Regions from separate parts of the Fictibacillus sp. UD genome, predicted to be linked through region 2. Evidence: riboswitches for the same ligand, from Rfam matches in the RefSeq annotation. Region 2 holds a riboswitch; the other holds the start of a gene.
The links. A riboswitch is a leader RNA that binds a small molecule or an ion and turns the genes downstream of it on or off. The one in region 2 is predicted to bind cyclic di-AMP.
Positions count from the first base shown of each region.

Region 1: linked by a shared signal. The riboswitch ahead of P8610_RS00145 (dicarboxylate/amino acid:cation symporter) and the one ahead of P8610_RS16360 (potassium channel family protein) in region 2 are both predicted to bind cyclic di-AMP.

Region 1 is NZ_JARUHH010000001.1:19,613-31,170, reverse strand. It holds gene P8610_RS00160 (hypothetical protein) at 1-58, opposite strand, end outside; gene P8610_RS00155 (DNA-3-methyladenine glycosylase) at 221-796, shown strand; gene P8610_RS00150 (hypothetical protein) at 793-1,482, opposite strand; gene P8610_RS00145 (dicarboxylate/amino acid:cation symporter) at 1,632-2,870, opposite strand; cyclic di-AMP (ydaO/yuaA leader) riboswitch at 3,040-3,208, opposite strand; gene P8610_RS00140 (hypothetical protein) at 3,385-3,579, shown strand; gene P8610_RS00135 (ABC transporter ATP-binding protein) at 3,678-4,391, opposite strand; gene P8610_RS00130 (ABC transporter permease) at 4,391-6,034, opposite strand; gene P8610_RS00125 (Fe(3+) ABC transporter substrate-binding protein) at 6,132-7,217, opposite strand; gene P8610_RS00120 (GDSL-type esterase/lipase family protein) at 7,362-8,102, opposite strand; gene P8610_RS00115 (hypothetical protein) at 8,177-8,335, opposite strand; gene P8610_RS00110 (TrkA C-terminal domain-containing protein) at 8,472-9,185, shown strand; gene P8610_RS00105 (hypothetical protein) at 9,285-9,512, opposite strand; gene P8610_RS00100 (exonuclease domain-containing protein) at 9,732-10,376, opposite strand; gene P8610_RS00095 (hypothetical protein) at 10,756-11,424, shown strand; gene P8610_RS00090 (YjcZ family sporulation protein) at 11,547-11,558, shown strand, end outside.
Region 2 is NZ_JARUHH010000013.1:67,834-79,391, forward strand. It holds gene P8610_RS16355 (TrkH family potassium uptake protein) at 1-1,177, opposite strand, end outside; gene P8610_RS16360 (potassium channel family protein) at 1,181-1,816, opposite strand; cyclic di-AMP (ydaO/yuaA leader) riboswitch at 1,977-2,130, opposite strand; gene P8610_RS16365 (undecaprenyl-diphosphate phosphatase) at 2,209-2,991, opposite strand; gene cls (cardiolipin synthase) at 3,130-4,632, opposite strand; gene spoIIP (stage II sporulation protein P) at 5,168-6,319, opposite strand; gene P8610_RS16380 (hypothetical protein) at 6,668-6,835, shown strand; gene P8610_RS16385 (MarR family winged helix-turn-helix transcriptional regulator) at 6,876-7,346, opposite strand; gene P8610_RS16390 (ArsR/SmtB family transcription factor) at 7,520-8,116, shown strand; gene P8610_RS16395 (MFS transporter) at 8,118-9,365, shown strand; gene P8610_RS16400 (NAD-dependent epimerase/dehydratase family protein) at 9,378-10,370, shown strand; gene P8610_RS16405 (hypothetical protein) at 10,585-11,214, opposite strand; gene P8610_RS16410 (histidine phosphatase family protein) at 11,339-11,558, shown strand, end outside.

The sequences.
Region 1 (11,558 bases), on a different contig from region 2:
CCCAGCGTCGTTTGGAGAGATTCTCATAGATCCCTGTTTGATTTACCCAATCATCCACATTAAACGCCTCCTATTTATTTGCTTTATAAAAACTTCTTGTTACATGCCTTATTTCCTTTTTTTAACGTTTGTAAAACTTCGACAAAAGGAAACATAATACTACAATCCTATTGTTATTGTACTTACATAAAGCAAAAGTCATACATATTAGGAGATTAAAATGGACTTATTTTGTTTACCTACACTTGATCTTGCAAAAAAACTTTTAGGTATGGAGCTTATTTATGAGAGTAAAGATGGTTTGGTTTCAGGATATATTGTTGAAACTGAAGCATATTTAGGCCCAGAAGATCGGGCAGCTCACTCATATGGAAATCGAAGAACACCGAGAACAGAAGTCATGTTTCATGAGGCAGGGACGATTTATACCTATTTTATTTACGGGATGCACGTTTGCTTTAACATTGTATCAGGACCATTTAATAAGCCTGAAGCAGTATTAATAAGAGCGCTTCAGCCAGTGAAGGGGATGGAAAAAATGAGGGAAAGAAGATCAAAGATAAAGAATGATTTTCAGCTGACAAACGGACCTGGCAAGCTTTCCAAAAGTATGAATTTTACTCTATCTGATAACGGAAAGAAAATAAATGAAAGCAATATAAGAATTGAAGAAGGATTTGAAGTAGAAGAACGACAAATCGCAGCAGGTCCACGAATTGGTATTCAATATGCAGAAGAAGCGGTCCATTATCCTTATCGATTTTGGATAAAAAACAACCCTTACGTATCACGTTAATACGCAGGGTTGTTTTCTTTTTCTATCGACAATTCAGCACCTTCATCCTGTATGTAATCCTCGTTTACTGCTCTGTTCGTTTCTTGCATCCAAGCTAGGTGATAGTATGTCTGTTTCTTAACTGATACATATTTAGTTTGCATAATGAACAGCCAAACAAGTACAAACAAAGTTGTTTTTAACACATTTTCAGCAGTGAACGCTACAGCCTCAATGGGCAGTACGTTAACAGCAATACTTGAGATTAAACCAATAAATACGGCCGCCAATATAAACAAAGGCTGGTTTATACGTAAAAATTTCAAACGCTGCTGCAGATAGGTTTGAACAAAAAGACGTTCCTGTGTATTGAATTGAAGGTATCGGCTTTTGGCTGACTTTGCGTTAGCTAACAAACCTTTAGATCGGCTACTCTGCCAAAGCGTTTTTAAGAATAAAGTAAATTCAATATCTTGAGATGATTCAATAACCATTTTTCGATGGATAAAATTATGAGCCTGATAAAAGGTGATTCCATTAATAATAAGGCTTAAAAGCGCAGCTCCTGCGACGATAGTGAACGCAAATACAAACCAAAAGTTATTCGTCCCACTTTCAATTAATTCGATAAGAGGATTGATAACAGTCTGAATCTGTACCCATATGATCTTACCAGTAAGCATTAATATCTCGACCCATTTTTCCAAGAAAATCACTCCGAAATTTCATTATGTATCTATCCATTTTAACATGTTTTTTTATCCTTGCTTACATTTATTTACTCATAATTACTAAACTAGGGAAATCGGCATATAAAAAAGCTGCAGAGAAAAATCTCTGCAGCTTAATTAATCAATTATGATGCGCTAACTTCTTGATCACGAGCACCAAGATGTTTGTCTTCACCCTTGTCGACGATAACTGCACAAGCAGCATCTCCCGTGATGTTAACAGCCGTTCTTAACATATCAAGAAGTCGGTCAACACCAAGGATCAGAGCGATACCTTCAACTGGTAATCCAACTGAGTTTAGTACCATCGCTAGCATGATGAGTCCTACTCCAGGTACCCCTGCTGTACCAATACTAGCAAGAACAGCTGTAAGGATAACAGTAAGCATCGCACCAATACTTAAGTTTACATCATATACTTGTGCGATAAAGATCGTCGCTACCCCTTGCATAATCGCTGTTCCATCCATGTTAATCGTAGCGCCTAACGGCTGTACAAATCCACTTACAGATTTGCGGACACCAAGGTTTTCTTGGGCTGTTTTCATGGAGATCGGAAGTGTAGCATTTGAACTTGATGTACTGAATGCTACTGACATTGCAGGCGCAAAGCCTTTAAAGAACGTAACAGGGTTCATTTTACCTAACAATGCAACAGAGCCACCGTATGTGACGATTGAATGTATTGCTAATGCGGCAATTACGATTGTCATATAGAGTCCCATCGCTTTAATTGCATCCATACCTTGGCTTCCGATTGCCGAAGCGATTAGAGCAAAAGCCCCGTATGGAGCAAACTTCATTACTACATTTACAAGGTACATCATGATATCGTTACCTTGTTCAATTAAATCCATAATTCCTTTTGTTTTGCTTCCAAGCATCGTTAAAGCGAAACCAACAAATACTGAGAAAGCGATGATTTGAAGCATGTTTCCGTCAGCCATAGCCTGAACAGGATTGGTAGGAATAATTCCTAATAACGTATCTGTAACAGCTGGAGCTTCTTGTGCTTCAAATTTAGCTCCTTCAGTTTTAAAGTCACCTACGCCTGGTTTAAAAATAAGTGCTAAACTCATAGCAATAATGATGGCGATTGTTGTAGTAGCTAAGAAGAAACCGATTGTTTTTGCACCGATACGTCCTAGTTTTTTTGGATCACCCAATCCTGCAGTTCCTAAAACGATTGAAAAGAAAACAATCGGTACAACAAGCATTTTAATAAGGTTTAAGAACAATGTTCCCACTGGCTTTAATACGTATTTATCCAGTGTTGCGAACGCATCTGGCAAGGCTAAATTAAGAATAAGGCCTGCTACAACCCCTAATGCCAGCGCGATCAAAATTTTCGTTGACAATTTCATAAACGCATCCCCCTTTTGTTTGAAAATTCTTACTATTGTTACTATAGTATGAGGAGTGTGTCCTAATACATGCCTAAATTTTTGTTTGCTGCATATAAAAACCCACGAAAATAGAGAGGATTTTCCGTGGGATACACCGCAACACATAGACTTAGCCCATGTATTAAAGCTCTCTCTCCAAAAACGCTTACGAGGTTAGCTGTCGGATTAGGGAATTGAGAGTTATCCCTTTTGTATTTACACAAATTCATCCCGAGGCAAAATGCCAATGTTGTGGTTCCCCCGCTTCTTCTCTTCAGTTCTTAGAATAGAAGTGAAGAATTCAGCGAATCATATGAATATGCTCTAATTTTATCAACATACATAAAAACTTGTCAAGAAAACACGATATACTTATTTATTCCAATTAATAGTTTCATCATGAATGTTTTTCCATATTCTCACTGCTACCCCATAAGTATGAGGACAACAGCGAAATATGTAGAAGGTTTTATTTTTCAGGGAGGTATTGTAAATGAAAATTGTATTTTATGAAAAAGGTGACTTAAGCATTATCGTTGGTGCTTCAAAATTAAAAGGCGAGCTAACGATTGAACAGATAAAGAACGAGAGTGAAAAGAAAGCAAAAGAACTTGGAGAACTTTTAGGCCGAGAAATCGGATTCTTAATCGACATGAACGGGAAATTGGACGCTCAATTTAAAAAATAGGCTCCTTTTGTAAGCTTTGTTGTCTTGGAAGTAGTTGTTTTCCGTTTAAACAATCTTGTAGAAGTAGCAAAAAACCGGGATAGCCCCGGTTTTTTTATTTACACATAAGCTAACGAAAGCTTTTCTCTATTCTGTTTAAATACTGCCTCTGGTCTACCTGCTTCCTGGATCTTACCGTCCTGCATAAGTACAATCCTGTCCCCAATCGCACGCGCATCTTCTTCGTCATGTGTAACAAAAATAGAAGTAATCCCAGTACGTTTTAAGATTTCTTTCAAATCATCACGAATCTGTTCTTGAAGTTTAGTATCTAAGTTACTAAAAGGTTCATCAAACATAATTAACGATGGATTTGGTGCCAATGCTCTCGCTAAAGCTACTCGCTGCTGCTGACCCCCACTTAATTCGTAAGGATAACGAGAAGCATACTCTTCCATTCCTACCATAGTCAGAAGCTCCTCCATGCGGTATTGCTTCTGTTTACGACTCATTTTATGAAGGCCAAACTTAATGTTCTTCTCAACCGTCATATGCGGAAAAAGGGCATAATCTTGAAAAACAAGTCCTACCCCGCGCTTTTCAGGCTGTACAAATCGAAATGAATCGTTCATAACGGCACGATCAATTAAAATCGATCCCTTTGTAGGCATTTCTAAGCCTGCAATTAAACGAAGCAATGTGCTTTTCCCGCTACCGCTCTGGCCTAATATTACAGTAACTTCACCTTGTTTAAACCCTAAAGAAAGGTTTTCAAATAGAGGCTTACGGGAATTTTTATAATTAAACGCTAAATCTTTGATTTGAACAAACATTATTTTGGCTCCTTTTCTAAAACTTTGTGTAAAAAGAATATCGACAGTGCACTTATACAAATAATCACCATAGACGAAACAGAGGCTTCATGAATTCGTTCATCACTCGCATATTGGAAAGTTTTCGTAGCCAGCGTGTAGAAGTTAAATGGCTGCAGTATGAGCGTTAAGGGCAATTCTTTCAAAATATCAACGAAAACTAGAATAAAACCGCCAGCAATCGCACCTTTTATCATTTTTATATCCACTTTAAAAAAGGTCCTAGTAACAGACATTCCTAATGTCCTGGAGGCATCTGTGAAAACTGTCCCCACTTTATCAAAGCCCGATTCAATAGAGTTATACCCTACGGCCAAAAAGCGGACAACATAGGCAAAGATCAGCATACTGATGCTTAAGCTTAATACAAGCGTAGGCTCCAGCCCCATCCATTCATATAAGACAATAACCTTTTGATCCAGTGCAAGAAATAACGTGAGTACACCTATCGCAATAACAGCACCAGGTATCGAATATCCCAAAACCGTTATTTTTGAAAAAAACTTGCTGACCCACCCTTTTGAAAGACGACTAAAATTAGCGATTATGAGAGCGGTAATAATGATTAGCCCTGAACCTATGGAAGCCACAAACACCGAATTCCAAATTAAATCAAGAAAAACCTCACTTAAGATTACATCGTATGTCATGTACACCCACTGTAAAAGCTGGATGAATGGAATAAGAAAGGCTATTGCAAACAATGCAAGGAATAAGGTAAGAACAGAGTACTTTTTCCAACCTTTTAATTCCTTCGGCTGCAATGGTCGTACTTTCGAAGTTGAATAGCTGAACTGTTTTCGTCCTCTTATCAACTTTTCTGCAATTAGGATAAAAACAACGATTACCATCAATGTTCCGGCTAATTTAATGGCTGATTGAATATCTCCCATTCCAAACCAAGCTTGAAAAATCGCTGTGCTGAACGTTTGAATACCAAAATATTTAACCACACCATAATCGTTAAATACTTCTAAGATAACTAAACTAACACCGCCTACTATAGCTGTTCGAGAAATTGGAAGTACCACTTGAATAAATGTTTGAAATGAACCTTTGCCTAAAACCCGTGCATTTTCTATTAGAGAAGAAGACTGGTTTTCCAAGAAACTTCTTGTAATGATATACACATATGGATAGAGGAACATAGTAAAGATAAAAATTGCTCCTGGTATGTTCATGATGTCAAAGAACCTTTGATCTACCTTTATACTAAAGTGGTTTCTAAGATTTGTTTGGATCACGCCCGTGTAATTAAGAATGCCATGATACGTATACGCTCCGATATAGGGAGGAATGGCAAGAGGGAGAATTAAACCCCATTTAAAGAAACGCTGCATCGGAAAAGTATAGGCAGTCACAAGCCATGCTGCACTTACACCAATGATTACAGTAAGTAGCCCTGTAAAGATAACGAGTGTTACCGAATTTATTATATAGTTCTTTAGCATAAATTCTTTAATATGTTCCCAATTCTCATTACTCTCCGCGAATAACTGAACCATGATGAGCAAAGCCGGTAAAATGATTAGAATGGAAAAAACAAAGCTAAGCAGAGCCCAACTATTAAATTGCGATCTCATTTTTCGAATCAAATACAACATTTTCACCTTCTTCTTTACTCATCTGGTTAGATCTAGCTGTTATTTGCTACATACGATTAGCCGTATCACAAAATGCGATACGGCAATTTTTTACAGTTTATTTCCAACTTACTTCATTTAAGATTTTAACAGCATCTGCATTGTTTTCCCCAAGCTCAGAAAGATTAAGGTCTTGTTCCTTAAACTCACCCCAAGATTTTAACAGCTCAGAAGGTTCAACTTCTTTATTGACAGGGTACTCATAGTTCGCTTCAGCAAAAACTTTTTGCACGTCAGGACTTGATAAGTATTCCATTAACTTGATGGCATTTTCTTTGTTCTTAGCATGTTTCGTTACACCGATTCCGCTGATGTTAATATGTGTTCCTGTAGTCTCTTGGTTAGGGAAGAATACACTTAACTGTTCAGCAACCTTTACTTCTTCAGGATCTTCAGAGTTTAGCATCTGTCCAAAATAGTAAGAGTTCATGATGGCAACATCACCTTCACCAGCAACGATACCTTTTGCTTGATCACGGTCACCGCCTTGAGGATCACGAGCCATGTTATTAACGATGCCTTCTGCCCATTTCTTAGCTTCTTCTTTCCCGTTTAGTGAGATAAAAGAAGACACTAAAGATTGGTTGTAAATATTTTCAGAAGAACGAATAAGTACTTTCCCTTTCCATTTGTCTTCTGTAAGTGCTTCATAAGTAGATAGCTCAGAAGGATCAACTTTATCCTTAGAATAAACAATTACACGCGCTCTTTTGGTTAATCCATACCAATGGTTGTCTTTATCTGTTAAGTTCTCAGGAACGTTCTTACTTAAAGTATCACTTTCAACGCTTTGCAGCAGGTCTTTATCCTTTGCCCAATGTAAGCGGCCTGCATCAGATGTGAAGAATAGATCTCCTTTAGTAGCCTTACCTTCTCTAGAAAGACGCTCGATCAATTCATCTTCTTCCCCTTTAATAACGTTTACCTTAATTCCAGTCTCTTTTGTAAAATCAGCAAATATTTTATCATCAACATCATAATGACGGCTTGTGTATAGATTAACTTCCCCGCTATTTTTTTCTTCTTTATTAGATGCTTTGTCATTGCCCGAACTTGCACCATCATTTGACTTCCCACAGCCGGCCATAATCACAGCTGCTAGTAGAACAATAATAAATGTTGTGAATAATTTCTTCTTCTGCATTTTCTTCTTGCTCCCTCTATGTATAAATTAATTGAAAACGATTATCAACTTCAATTCTAATTATAATGATAATCATTCTCAAGTCAATGGTCTTTTGAAATAAAATTAAAAAAACCTCCAAGAAGTGATTCACTTCTTTGGAGGCTATTCTTGATTTAAAGGTTTCCACTGGCTGTAAACCCAATTCCCCAGCTTATTATATCCCCTGCGGTTAGGATGCAATGAATCAGAAAAATACATGTCTTTTTCAACGTTTTCGTAGAGTTCATAAGTTGAGATGTACTTAGTAAGTGTGCTCTCATTGCTTACTTCAATGATTGCTTCATTCCAAGATTGAATGCTATCAGAAGCAGTTGGGTCATAGGCTTTACCAAAGTAAGGATTGTACAGTCCTAGCACATAGACGGGGGCAAACGAGTTATTTTCTCTCACAACAGTCAAGGTTTTGCTCAAATTGTTTCTTAATTTTTCTTTCCCGAGCAGAAGCGGCTGTTGTGGGAGCTGACGAAAGTTCCAGCCTGCAGCATGTCTAAAGTCATTGGTTCCTATGAATACAAACACATGATCAGCTTGCTTTAACGCTTTTAGCACAACACCATTTTCAAGTTGTTTTAATAATTGATCTGAACGCTGACCGCTAATTCCGAAATTATTAACGATAACATTTCGGCCTGTTTGTTTTTGAATATTTCTTTTAACAATGCCTATATAACCTGTTTTAGACGGATCTCCAACACCGTAAGTCAACGAGTCTCCAAGAGCAACAATCTTAATTGTTTTTGTCTCACTCGCAACTTCTGTTTTACCGAAGTTCTGAAAGACGATAAATAGAAGTATAGCAAGAGCTGCTCCGCCAATTAGCCATTTCTTTGATACTTTCCGCACAACATATCCTCGATTCTAGTTATTGTTATCTTACTTTTTACCATAACGAGGGAAAATATCAAGTAATGAATGTGCTATTTGATTCGATAATCTTCTGATGTAAGAGATGAGTCTTCCCAAAGGTTTTCTTGGTCATACTGGTACGAGTCTTTTTTAACAAAAGAATGAATGAGTAGTGCTACACCTCCGCACAATAGGCTTGCTGGTATTAAAGTAATAAGGAAACCAGTCATCTTCATCCCCTCCTGTACAAAACTATATGAGGAGGAGATCACGATTATGAAACAGAGAAATATTTAATAATTTATCTATTACTTATAGAAATTAAGGGTATAAAGGTAAAAGAAGAATTTAAACGGAGGTGCCTTTGTGGGATTTATATTCACGCTACTATATTTTGCAATTATCGCTATTGTAATTGAAATTAATGTACTGCTCTTTACCCTTACCGGTTTAAAAAAAGAAATTGCCCGCTTTCAGGTAATCTCAATGTTTACTGCTACTGGATTCACAACAGGTGAATCGGAGTTAATCTTAGAACATCCTATCCGAAGACGATTAAGCACTTTTCTTATCTTATTCGGTGTTTTTTCACTTGCCGTCATTATCTCGTCTATCAGCAATATCCTATCCGATGAGTTTAAATCAATTGAGCTTGGAATTATTATTTTAATCCTGATCGGGCTTTACCTTATTTTAAGCATGCCTAAACTTAAGAACTTTATGAAGAAGTCGTTTGATAAACATATGCAAAAGAATTACAACTTATCTGATCTGCCACTGCGTGACGTGATGTATTTTGAAGAAGATGATGTTGTAATAGAGCTGCCCATACATAAAGGGTCTTCTATTATTGGAAAGATGTTGAAGGATGTAATTGAAAAGGATAAAGACTTACTCGTGTTATTTATTAAACGTGGTGATGTAACACTTAGAAAGGATAGCTACACGACAGAGATCCAAGAAGGAGATATGATTTTTCTTTATGGCCACCAGCATTCCCTTCAAGAACAATTTAAAGATGAAATGGAGGAAATGAAAAAGAGTAAAGAAAAAAAACAATCAAACAGTAGCCATTTTTAGCTACTGTTTTTTTTTTGCACTACCCCCTAATAAAGAATTGAGGGTTCGAAAATAACTTTTGGGTATAAAAAAAAGAACCTCTTCTATAGAGATTCTGCATTAACCCACTTCTCTAACTTTTTCAGGGACAAAGGACAGTAACAAAGAAATGATATTGTTAATTTGTTCAGGAGTAATATGTATACCATCGTTTGCTAATAGTTCTTCTTTAAGTTTGATAATTGAATCCACTTCTTCAAGTGTTGCATCTGCCAAGCGATAATCTATCGTATTCAATAATTCCAATAATTGATTGTTTTTATTAGTTATGTAGTATGTAGTATCCACTAATAAACACCCCCCACTACCATTATTATCGAAACTAAGGTCATTTTCCTACAAAAACAATTCGTCAAATGACGACATATCTTACTTTTTATGGATTATACCCTATAATGCCTACCTGTTTTTGTCGAAGAATATCGAAATAACAGGAACAAAGTCCTATTTTAGTTATTTGTGTTATCTTCTATTCATGAAAGGTTTACATATAAAAGTAAAAATACTTTAGTTAAATAACTTTGATAAGGAAGCAAATGGCGATACGCTTTCTTCTGCTTTTGTTTTGTACACCAGTTTTTCTGGTTCGAAAAGCTTAGACTCTAAGTATGAGGTAGGATTTTTTACAATCTCAATCTGTTTATGAATCCTCTTAAGAATCCTGCCTGTATTAATAGCATCATCTAAAGCTCTGTGCTTCGAACCTTCATATGAGAGCTCCATTGTAAGAAGTGCACGGGACAAGCCATATCGAAACCCTTTTTCACTATCGTGAAGCAAACTAAAATGAAATTGCAGATCATTATGGTTTATGATCCAATCGGTTTCTGTTTGGTGAAACGTTGAATCCGTAATAAGTGCCCATTTATCTTCTGGTCCCCAAGAACATAGATAATACTCCTCAAGCCCAATCCACGATTTGAAATTTTCTATTGCTTCTGTATAAACGGGAGCAGAAATTAAATCTTTTTTTGTTATTCCCGTTAAATTCGTTATTCTTGAATTCAGCTTATCCATTTTTGGCTGGACAAACGATTGAAAAGTATCAAGTATTGTCAGCTCTCCATTAACTTCTGTCATTCGTACAGCACCGATCTCAATGATCTCAGATAATCGGTTAGTCATTTCTAGATCATAAACAATATATTGCATCCCTTTCACACCTGCCCTTCATCATTGACGTCTTCATTTGGGTATCTACCATATATTGTAGATGATTTATTAACAAAATGAAATATTACAAAAGGTCTTACTTAATATGTCATTTTGACAGGGTGTTACAATTATAGAGATTAGGGTTTTCTTTGGGCTACTCTATTCTCCCGTGGAAACGAGCAGTCTGGAAAGGAAAAAAGTTTACTCAAACTACCTTACTTTATTTTATGAAATGAATCAGCATAGATGTCAGTCTAATCGTAAAGAGCTATAAGTTTCTTAATCTGCCATACTTTTCATTTTCAATTTCTGCATTCTTTTGTTAACATTGTTAGTGTCTATTTAACTATATGAATTACATAATGAGGGATTATCAATGAAAAAAGTATTACTATTAATTCTTATAATTGGCTTGTTTACTATTACTGCTTGCTCAAAAGATACTAAACAAAATGAACAAGGTGCTTCAGAAACCCAAACTGAAAATAATAACGAAAAAGCCACCGATTCATCAACTACTGGTCAAGACGAAGAAGATACAAAAGCGACAGAAACAGCAGCAACAGAAGATGAGAGCACTGAAGTTGCTGATGAAGAAAATGCAGATACAAATGAAAAAGATTATTTAACTGACAATTACGAATTTGTAGCAAGTGAACTCACGAACCTTTCTGAACAGCAAATAAGCGATAAATGGGGAGAACCCTCTCGATCAGAAGAAATTCAGTATCGTTATTCTGGCACTACTCAATTCGTACCTGCAGTTGTACGTTATTATCAAAACGAGAAATACGCGGTTACATTTGTTGAAGGAAAAGCTGCCCGTTTAGTCTATTCCGTAATTGATGAGGAAATTCTGTTTACGGATGATGAAAAATTAAGAGCTCTAGAACTTGCCGGACTTCCAACAGATGTGGAAGAAACAACAGACACTGATACGGCATTTGTTTACAACGATCTTGGAAATGTATATGAAGTAACCATGTTTTCAAAAGGGGAATTTGTAGATTACTTATATATCATTTTAGATGAAGCTTACAAATAAAACCTTAGATGACAACTCCTCGAAATGAGGCGTTTATCACCGTTTCTATGCTTATCCATTTTGCATAAAATGGAGTGAGGAGAGAAATCGGCTTCTCATAGTGCAAGAAGAGGAGTGAAACCATGTCATCGAGA
Region 2 (11,558 bases):
AAGCAGAAATGACTTCAAATACGATCATCATAAAAGAGGTGTCTTTCTGGACATATGTGATAATAAACAATGCTGCAAAAATAAACAAAATGGAAATGGTTGTGATAGCAAGTGCTCTATACACGACTGCATTTCTAATGGTTCGTTTCATAATAACCGTATCTTCTTTGCCTTTCAAAAATGCTGCAACAGTAAAAAGAATAACTACAAATGTTGTCAGCTTAATTCCTCCACCTGTTGAAGTACTCCCTGCTCCAACAAACATTAAAAGAATCATTAACAAAGATGTATCAGGATTTATCGCAGTCATATCGATAGAGTTAAACCCTGCTGTTCTTGGAGAAACACCTTGGAAGTAAGAAGCCCAAAATTGCTCAATACCTGAAAGCATACCGATTGTTTTAGGATTATTAAATTCAAATAAGTAAAAAAGTAAAATAGAAATCACATTGATGATTACTGTGGAAATAAGCATGACTTTCGTATGGAGGGAAAGGGTTTTCCATCTTCGGCTTACCCACATATCAACCAACACAGTAAAACCAATCCCACCGGTAATAAACAAGAACGATATGACGAGGTTCATTGTCGGATCTCCCACATATCCCATTAACCCATCAGACCAAAGCGAGAATCCTGCGTTATTGTACGCTGATATTACGTGAAATATGCTATAGTATATTCCTTTATAAAATCCTAAATCAGGTATAAGCCTTACCGAAAGAACAATAGTAGCAACCATTTGTATACTGATCGAAAACAAAAATAAGTTTCGTACTAACCTAATTACCCCGCCGATCGACGGTTGGTTTAATGCCTCTTGCATAAGAACCCTTTGCTTAATGGATATTTTCCTGCCCATCATAATGACGACTAAGGAAGCAAAGGACATAACGCCGAGTCCTCCAACTTGAATCAAAAACAGAATTACAATTTCACCAAACAAGGTAAATGTAGATCCTGGATCAACCGTAGCAAGTCCTGTTACGGTTGCAGCAGATGTTGCGATAAAGAAGGCATCTATCCATGATAGAGCTTTTTCATGAGCAATTGGCAGCTTCAATAAACAAGTACCTACGAAAATAAGAAATAAGAACAGCAATGCTAAAAATTGAGGAGGACTCAATTTTATTGGATTGTGCAGAAATCGTTTACGATTTTTCACATGCAGTGCCAAAGCTTACACTCCTTCATCCTCGAAACGATTTAGATCCTCATTTTTCCCAATGACAACCAGAATATCTCCATACTCTAATGAAACGTCTGCAATAGGAGAAACATGTATATCATCTCCACGTTTAATGGCAACAATATTACACCCATATCGCGCACGCACATCTAGATCGGTAAGCGTCTTGTTTACAAGTTTATCTGTTACCCCGATTTCAACAATACTGTGTTCATGTGATAATTCAATAAAATCAATAATTTTTTCTGAAGAAATAAGCTGTGCAACTCTGAGCGCCATGTCACGCTCTGGGTGGATAATGCGGTCTGCACCTAGCTTTTCCAATACTTTATGATGGTAATCATTCTGGGCTTTTACCCACACTTTGTTTACGCCCGCTTCTTTTAAAAGCAAGGTAGTCAAGATACTGGCTTGTATGTCTTCTCCAATCGAAACGATAACATGGTTGAAGTTTCGGATTCCTAGAGATTTCATTACCTTTTCATCTGTTGAATTGGCTTGAACCGCTTGAGTAGCAATCGTTGCAAATTCATTTACTTTTTCCATATCATTATCAATTGCAAGGACATCGTAACCCATAGTGGCAAATTCTCTACAAATGCTGCCCCCGAAGCGACCAAGTCCAATTACGGCAAACTGTTTTTTTTCATTACGATTCTCCCCTTAACTACATGAAGTTTTCCTTCGTTGTCCTCTAGCCTTGCTGGTTAAGAGGTTCTGTAAATCAGTAAAAAAACGCAAAAAAAGACCACACAAAAAAGCGGGTCCGGTTTTTCACCAAATTGACCTCTCCAGTGACATGACGCTTACGGGGTTAGCTGTCGGATTAGGGATTGGAGTATCCCTTTTTGCGTAAAGCAAAATTCACCCCAAAAAATTGGTTCCCCCGTTTCACAGTAGTTTTACCATAAAAACAACTGTAAATTCAGCGATCTAAAGCCTGCTAAATTTTGAATTACATATACTGTAATCCTCCATCTTTTAAATGTCAATCCATTTTTATAGTGTTAACAAATACTTTACATTTTTCCTGAAAATTGAAGAACCAATACTACAATTCCAACGATCCATACATAGATCGCAAACCCTTTTAGCGTGCCGGTTTGCAGAAGTTTAATCATCCATTTCACAGCAATATATCCGAAGATTGCTGATGCTAACGTACCAATCGCAAGCGCTGAAAAAGAAATCGGTGGCTGTGCACCCGTGAAAAGATCTTTTGACTGAAGAACAACCCCACCTGCAATGGATGGGATGGAGAGTAAAAATGAAAAGTACGCTGCTGCTTTTTTATTGATTTTACAAAATAACGCCGCTGCAATTGTGAGACCAGACCGGGAAACTGCCGGAAGAATAGCCGCTCCTTGAAATGTTCCGATCACTAGAGCATCGCGTATTGTAATGTCATCAATTCCTTTGTACCCGTTCCGTTTATAAGAATCAGCCCACCATAACAATAACCCTGTCAGCAAAAACTCCCATCCGACGGTTATCCCTGTTTTAGAGATTTCTTCAAAAAAATCTTTAAAAGCCAGTCCGATTATAGCAGTTGGAATCGTTCCTGCAATGAGCAGGATTCCGATTTTGCTGAACGGTCTTCTTATAACTTCCAAAATCTCTTTTCCATACACAGTCATAACGGCGATCAGTGTTCCAATATGCAGCATACTATCAAGGAACAGTCCGGCTTCTTCCAGCTGAAATACTTGTCTTCCTAAGAGCAAGTGCCCTGTCGAGCTCACAGGTAAAAATTCAGTTAAGCCTTGGACAATACCTAATATTAGGGCCTCGAGCCAATCCATAAAAAAATCCCCCTCTATAAATGGTCTCGTACAACCTATTCTATAAAGGGGTTTTCTATGCTATGTTTTCTAATAGGCGGCGAATCTCTTCGTCAGTTTCGTTTCTGCGGTACTCACGTATTAAGGATACGATCCGTTCTAAAGAACGCCTGAGAACAGACGGGAAAACGACTCTTTCGTTCTTTCCCAAAGCCCTCTTTTATAAAATTCAACCGGGCGAATTTTTGTAGATTCTTCCATGTCTTCTTCGTACTGTCGAACCAAATCATTAACAGAAGACGTATTCAGCAGGAACACATTCACTTCAAAGTTCAGATGGAAACTTCTCATATCCATGTTTGCCGTACCAATCGATGCTGTATCACCATCAATAATGATTACCTTTTGATGCAAAAATCCTTTTTTATACGAATAGATCTCGATTCCTGAGCGTAAAAGTTCTGGATAATAAGAGCGGGTCGCATATTGAGTTAAGAATCCGTCGTTAATTTCCGGAACCATCAACCGAACTTGAACACCTTTTTTGGCAGCCACACGAAGAGCTGTACGAATCGCTTCATTCGGAACGAAATATGGTGTCGCGATCCAGATGGATTTTTCCGCGCAGGAAATTAAAGAATAATAGAGATCACTCATAATCCCAAGCTGCGTATCTGGTCCGCTCGCTACAACGTGAACGGTGCCGTCTCCTTCTGCCGAGTGTGCTGCCGTAAGGTGATCATCTTCTAATAAGTCCTCACCGCATACATACTCCCAATCCATTAGAAAAATAGCATGCAGAACTTGAACAGCTTCTCCTTCCATCACCATATGCGTATCGCGCCAAAAGCCGATATCAGGATCTTCACCTAAATACTCAACACCAACATTGAGGCCGCCAACAAAACCTATTTTTCCATCAATCACAATAATTTTACGGTGATTTCGGAAGTTTAGTTTTTGGTTGAAAAATCCATAACGAACAGGTAAAAATGCTTCTACAAGAACACCAGCCTTTTTCATGCGATCAATATCATGCTGTTGAAGCGATAAGCTACCTATTCCATCATACAAAAATCTGACTTTAACACCTTCGTTTGCTTTTTTTATCAAAAGATCGATAATATCCTTCCCAAGCCGGTCGGAGCGAAAGATGTAATATTGAATGTGTATATATTCCTTCGCCTCTTGTAACCGTGCAATAATCTCAGGAAACGTTTCTTGACCATTCTGTAAAATCTTCGTATCCGTGCGTCTGTTAATACGAGTAAGCGTGATGTGATGAGCATGTTTAGCGAAACATTGCTGATGCCTTTTCAAATCACTAAAATCCGGTTTCTCTTCTTGCTTAGAAACCCTGATCCACTCATCTCTGTCTTTTTTTCTTTTCGATTTAAACAGATGACCTTTTAAGTACAATTGCCCCGAATAAAGGTAAAACATATACCCTACAAAAGGGAACAGAATCAAAACATAAATCCATAGAAGCGTGTGCTGAGCTGTTCTGTTTTCGAGCATTAACGAATAAATCGTGTACAAAATAACTGCAATGTAAAGGAGCCCGAATGCTGCTTTAATAATTACATATCCTTCTGCAAAAAAAACGATGTATAAACAGACGAGTAACAATAGTGTGAGGAAAAATTCCCATATTCGTTTCATGCACTAGCTCCTTTTTCAAATCTTCTCTTTACCTCTTTTATTCCCTTACCCTTGTAAATAAAACAAAAGTACCTCTCTTTTTATACCATTTTTTCTTAGGATTTGCAGATATCATGACAGTTATGAAATTAGTACCGTTTCGATCATTCGAAACGGTTTTTTTGTGTACGCATTGGGTTGATATACAGACGCTTCGGAAATTTGCGGGGCCAATAGGTGGTGAATCTTGAATTGGACAGATTATTGGCTGGATTGGACAGATTAAGTGACCAATCCGACAGATTAAACTTCAAATCGGACAGATCCACTAGTCAATTGGACAAATTAACAATAAAACTGCTCCTATGCACAGACTCCTCTATGGCACTTACTGTCGACTTTTACGAAAATACTGTCCACTTTTTGAGTTTTACTGTCCACTTTCGCTTATTTACTGTCCACTCTGCTATTTTTACTGTCCACTTTAATTTTCCGCAAAAAAAGAAACACATAAAAATACTCCAAAGGTTATCACCACCTCTGGAGTCATTCAACATTATTCAGCTTTCGCTCCATTTTGCTTCCAGTAGTACTCAGCTACGGCATCAGCTACAGCTTCAGCACTTCGGTATAGCTCATCCATGTTGTTGTCGACCCCTCCGAATTCAATGAGAAGTGCATTTTCGGATAGGTCTTGGTTGTAGACACCGTTCCCTGTGGTTTTGTTTTTGCCGATTACCCCACGGCTTAATCCTGGATATTTTTTATCTAAAATCGCATTAATTTCTTGTGCTGCTTTCTGGTTTTTCTCAAAATTAGGATTAGCAGTACCGATTACAAACAGCGTACGTGCATAAGATTTCCCATTTATTTCAGTCGTTGTGGATTTTCCTCTTAGCGAGTCCCGATGCAGATCAAAGATTAGATCTATATCTTGATTGCTCGCCATCGCACTTTGAACGAGCGTACGTGACATCGGGTAACTTTTCCGGTAGTCAGTATTATTTTTCTTCAACAGTTCTGTCATATTGGTATAATCAACAGTCGTTCCAATTCCCCTCGCCTCTAATTCCTCTCCTAGCTTTTTGCCGACCATTGTTATGTTTACTTTCGAATGAATGGCATGATCTGGATTTGTGACTCCTTTTAAGTGAGGCAAAAAGGATTCCCAGCTATGCGAATGATAGATATAGGCGATCTTTTTTCCGCTCGTCGTTTGTCCTGGCGGATTTTGTGGCTCAGTCGGATCTGGATCTTCTAAACGCTCCATGTCTTGAACCTCTGCTTCTTCACCGCTTAACAACAGCTCCATTGGCGGCGGTGACTCGTACGCTAAGTTCGTATAATCTGTTCCTTCCCCAGCGACAATGATCGTGGAATCGTAGAGCGCAAATCCTGGCAGTTCATTTCCTAGCAGACTTCGGATGTCCCCAGGTTTTATGCTTGTTGTAAGCTCGAACAATACACTCGACAATGCGGGCGGTTCACTCTCTTTCGGCAGTTCTTGCGTAAAGTATCTGTTTTCCCAGCCTATGAAATAGACCAGTGCCTCTCCAGAAAACTCCGTTAGCCATTTGTGCATCATTGAAGAACTCAACCTGTATTTGTGCTCAAAAGATGTGATAAAGCTAGTGGCAATCACAATAAATAGCATGGCTCCAGCAAGTAATAAAGGTAACCGTTTCATATTCAATTGCGGGGTAAACATGTATAGCCCTCCACTTCTGTTTGCGTTTCTATCACATCCTATGCACGTAAAAAATTAAATAGAATCAAATCTATGAAAAAATAATAGAGATTACGTTGCTTTTAAAATTGATCTCTATTAGAAAAGTTGGTATAAGTTATTTTGATTTGCCCCCATTGAGAGGTAAGAGGAGAGTGCAAGGTGTGTGCCTAACACCTAAGAAAGTTATCGCCAGTATGGGATAAGAAAGCATGCTACGTGGATCTTAAAAGACGCATGAGCACACATCTTTTTGAATGGTTCTTTTCCTAAAAGTTTGTTGCTTCAGAGGCAATTGGTTCAATTCTCTTCTTTGATAAGTTGATTGGAGTGCAAGGTGCGAGACTCCTGCGGGACAAGCGGTCAGGTGAGACCCTTAAAGGCGCAGAGCGGCAAGGGGCTCACCGCCTGCCCCGCGGAAAGCGAGCAGCCTGGAGCGGAAATCAATCTCTTTTAAGAGCAACAACGAATGCTAAAGAAGCCCTTTATTTTATTTAATATGTTTAAATACTTTTAAGCGCAAAAAAAAACCAGTTACTCAACTGGTTTGTGATGTGAATACAAGCTTATCCGTTTCTGTATGATGATTTCCACTCGCAAGCTTCTCATAAATATCAATAAAAATTCCTAACTCTTCAGGTGACAAATGATTTAGGTAACTGCTTATTGAATCGACTCTTTCATTTTCAGCCTCTCTTAAAATTTCGTGTCCTTCGTCCGTAATCTCTAAATAAACAATTCTACGGTCCATTTCACTACGATAGCGACTTACAAACCCACGCTTGTACAAACGATCCGCACCAACAGTTATCGCACTTGGTTTAACACCCATATAATCAGCCAATTTTGAAACGGTCCATTTATTTCTAATGCATAACGTCTTTAAAAGTACGAATTGTGTTTTCGTTAGTTCCTTTTCAATTGCAATTTCCGGGTGCAAACGCTTTGACACAATATAATGTACTCTTTCCAATCTCTCCACATAGGATTTCAAATCCTTATTCCCCATACTATGAACCTCCAGCCTCTAAGTTGAAATGCGAATATTATACTAACATTATACAAGAATTTTCATAACATTTGAACTATTTTTTACAAATAATGTGCAAATGTGTTGACTATTGGCATAAAATTACATTATGATACATTCAAATAAATTTGAACGTTTCAGGAGTGTTGAACATGCAAGAAATTTACCACATACGTGAAGTAGAACAGCTAAAGGTTATTTCTGACCCGCTTCGCATTAAAATCCTGTGGGAGATATTAGATGAAGCAAAGACTGGAAAAATCCTATCTGACCTTTTAGAAGTACCTGCCCCTAAAATTCACTATCATCTAAAAGAAATGGAACGCGTTGGCTTGATAATGGTTGAACGCACCGAAGAAAAGAACGGCATTGTACAAAAGTTCTACAGACCTGTAGCTCAGTCATTTTCAATAGCTGAAATTTTGCCTGATCAGCGCAATGCAGTAAAAGATGAGCTCTCTGATGCGCTAAAGGAAAACATTCTTGTCTCTCTCGATAAAACTAAATCGATGATTCGCAAGCTGGATCCTGAAGTGCTGGCCTATACAGATTCCCCTCTTAAATTTGGATATAGGCATGTGAAACTGTCTTCTGACCAAGTTAAACAGCTTCATGAAAAAGCAAAAGAAATATCCGAGTTAATCTCAGAGTTTAAAAAAAATGAACGTGAGGATGGCGAGATTTATCATTACTTCATGCTCTCATTTCCTCTAAAAGAAACACCATATCCAGAAGAGGAGCTTGATTGAAATGACACAAGCACTGACAGTACAGGATAAAAATATTGAAGGATCTCTTTTTAAACAGCGTTCTTTTTTGTTCATATGGGCAATCACGATTTGTTCTTCATTTTCCATCGCTATTTTTCAGTTTTCACAAAGCTGGTATGTCGTAAAGACTCTCGACAAAGAAGCGTCGCTCGGGATCGTATTTATCGCAGCGAACGTGCCTCGTATTTTATTTATGGCCATTGGAGGCGTTTTAGCAGACCGAGTCAGCCGAACGAAAATTTTGTTCGTCTCTAATCTCTTAAGAACTGTTTTATTGGTTGGATTGTTGATTATGCTCGCAACAGGACATCTATCCCTCCTCTCTTTTATCATTTTTGGTTTGTTTTTTGGCGCACTTGATGCCTTCGTCTGGCCTGCGAACGGATCTTTATTACCTAATGTCGTTGATCATTCCCAGCTAACACGTGCAAACTCAGTTATTCAAACCACTCAGCAGAGTTCTCTTATTCTTGGACCGATGATTGGCGGGCTACTTGTCGCGAGCAGTGGAGGTTACTTTCTTTCATTTGGGGTTCCTGCATTCATGCTTCTTCTATCTGCTTTTCTTGCCTTCCTGCTCAATGTTCCAGCTTCGGAGAGCTCTAGTTCAAAAAAGTCTGGCATGTGGCAATCCATTAAAGAAGGACTTGATGTGGTAAAGAGTTCTGCTTTTTTAAAAGCACTATTCTTAAGTACGATTTTTCTAAATGTTTTCGTTGTCGGTCCTTTAATGATGGGTCTGCCGATCTTTGTGAAAAATGTTCTCGACGGCAGCGCATTAGATTTCAGCTTTATTGAAGGGTCCATGGCTGCCGGCATGCTTATCAGTTCAGTGATCATCGGAATTTTAAACATTAAGAAAAGGCGAGGTCTTATGGTAACTCTCTCGCTTTTCACCATGAACGTTTTCTTTTTCTTGTTTAGTCAGAGTTCCTCTCTTTACGCTTGCATGTTCGCGATCTTTTTTATTGGAATCACATTCCCTGCTACAAACATTCCGCTCATTTCAGCGGTACAGTCTTCTGTAGATAAAAAACTGCTTGGCCGTTTGATGGGACTGCTTACGATGGCAAGTATGGGTCTCGCCCCATTATCTCTTGCAGCAACATCCATATTGATTTCATACGGTTTCACCATCGATAAGATTATGGCTGGCGGTGCACTCTCTTTAATTCTTGTAAATGTTTTAATCATGTGGAAACTTCCTGCTTTAAGAAAAATGGAATAGGTGGTGGATTGGATGAAGGTATTAATCATTGGCGGTACACGTTTTTTAGGGAAACATTTAGCAGGTTCCTTTAAAAGGAACAGCCATGAGGTTACTTTGTTTCATAGAGGGAAAACAGCAGAAAAAGGCAGTCAGGAAAATATTCAGGAAATCATTGGTGACAGAGATGAGGACTTATCGTTACTCCAGAAGCACTCTTGGGATGTTGTTGTTGATACATGCGGGTACTTCCCGAAACAAGTTCGTAAAACCGCTGAAGCTCTCCACAAAAACGCGAAATCTTACATTTTTGTTTCCTCTGTTTCCGTTTATGAAGATCAATCCGTACGATATCTTACGGAAGAAGCAAAGACTGCTGACCTTGCGGATCCTGATATAACCGAAATTGGTGAAAATTATGGAGCTCTTAAAGCAGCATGTGAACAAGAAGTGATTAAAGTTTTTCAGAATCAGGCTTTAGTTATTCGCCCTGGATTAATTGTCGGGCCTAACGATTATACTGATCGGTTTACGTATTGGCCGGATCGAGGTGTTCAAGGCGGAGAAATCTTGATCCCAGATATGAATGATCCTACAGTTCGATTCATCGATGTACGCGATTTAGCGAATTGGATTGTTTTGATGGCTGAAAATGAAGAGAGCGGTACTTTTCAAGCTGTTGGAGGAAGGTACAATTTTAATGAGTTTATGAAGAAATGCATAACGAATCACGCAAATTCTAGAATTATTCCTGTTTCTGAATCGTTCTTATTAAAAGAAAAGGTTGGCGAGTGGATGGAAATCCCCCTCTGGATCGCGAGTGATGAATATAGAGGGTTAGATTATGCGGATGACTCTAAGGCGATAAACAAAGGACTTATTTTCCGCCCTGTAGAAGAAACCATCCAAGATACAGCAGAATGGTCACAAGCTAGAAACCTAAAACCTGATGAGTGGAGAGCTGGGCTGCATCCAGATAAAGAAAAACAATTGCTGCAGAAATGGAAAGATCAAGTGAAAGAATAAAACTCCATTTTTTTCGCATCTTCAACTAAAAATACATGAATGCCCATGGCACTTGTCCATACCATTTGTCCCCTAGAGACATATAGTAGGATTGTGAGATACAAAATCTCTCCTGTCGGCAAGAGGCCGGCAGAGCAATTCCCTACCCCCCATTTCTTCATCATGCGTTCGGTTTTCTTTACCATAATCCTATCAATAGGATTATGGCTTTTTTTTATCTCGGAAAACGTTTTTGTTCATCTTTAAAATGAAAATATTTGTTTAAGTGTTCAGGAAGCTCCCCTTTTTGGAAGACAAACTGAATGTCTGATAGTGGAATTTCTAATCGCGACAATGATGGATATAAAGGCAAGATCTCCTTTGGTTCATACGATTGCTGATAACTTGTAATAGCCTCATTTGTTTCTTTTTCAACGGATTGACGGTATACATGTATTTCTTGAATCTGCTGAACCATCATCAAATATTCCGCTTTTAACCGCTCTAGCTGAGTAATTTTCTTCTCCATACTGTTTTTTGCAGTCTCAAGTTCTCTGTCACGGGAAGAATAGACCGTTTTTAGATATTCAGACAATCTGTCATCACGATTGTCTTTTAAATCGTCCAAATGCTCCATGGCGTTTCGTTCTTTTTCCATAGCTAAAAGATACTTATTCTTTGCTTCAGTCAGATCATCCATAGTAATTTTTGAATTCCTAACACCATAAGCGTTTAGCAATTCTTCATATTCATTAGAAGACCATTCTTTTTGTTTATGTAGTTGCTGCCACTTTTCTTGCGCACGTGCTATATCGATATCGTATTCTTTTTTCATTTGTTTAAAATGGTTTAATTCCGGATACATGACAATCTCCCTTCGAGTTTCAACATTAATAGTATTCGGGAAGGTTTTAGGTTTAACGTCTCGAATGATTAAACAACTGTTTATATTGATTTAAGGCCTACCTTATTAGAAAGAAGGATAAAACATGAAGATTATTGCCATACGACATTGTAAAGCGGCTGGTCAGGAAAACATTGCTCCTCTCACTGCTGAAGGGGAACAGCAAGCTAGAGAATTGGCTGCCTTTTTAGAGGGTCAGCACTTTGATTGTATCATCTCGAGTCCTTTTAAAAGAGCTATAGACACCATTAAACCATTTGCAGAGTTAAATGAACGATCTATACAGGTAGATGAACGACTAGCTG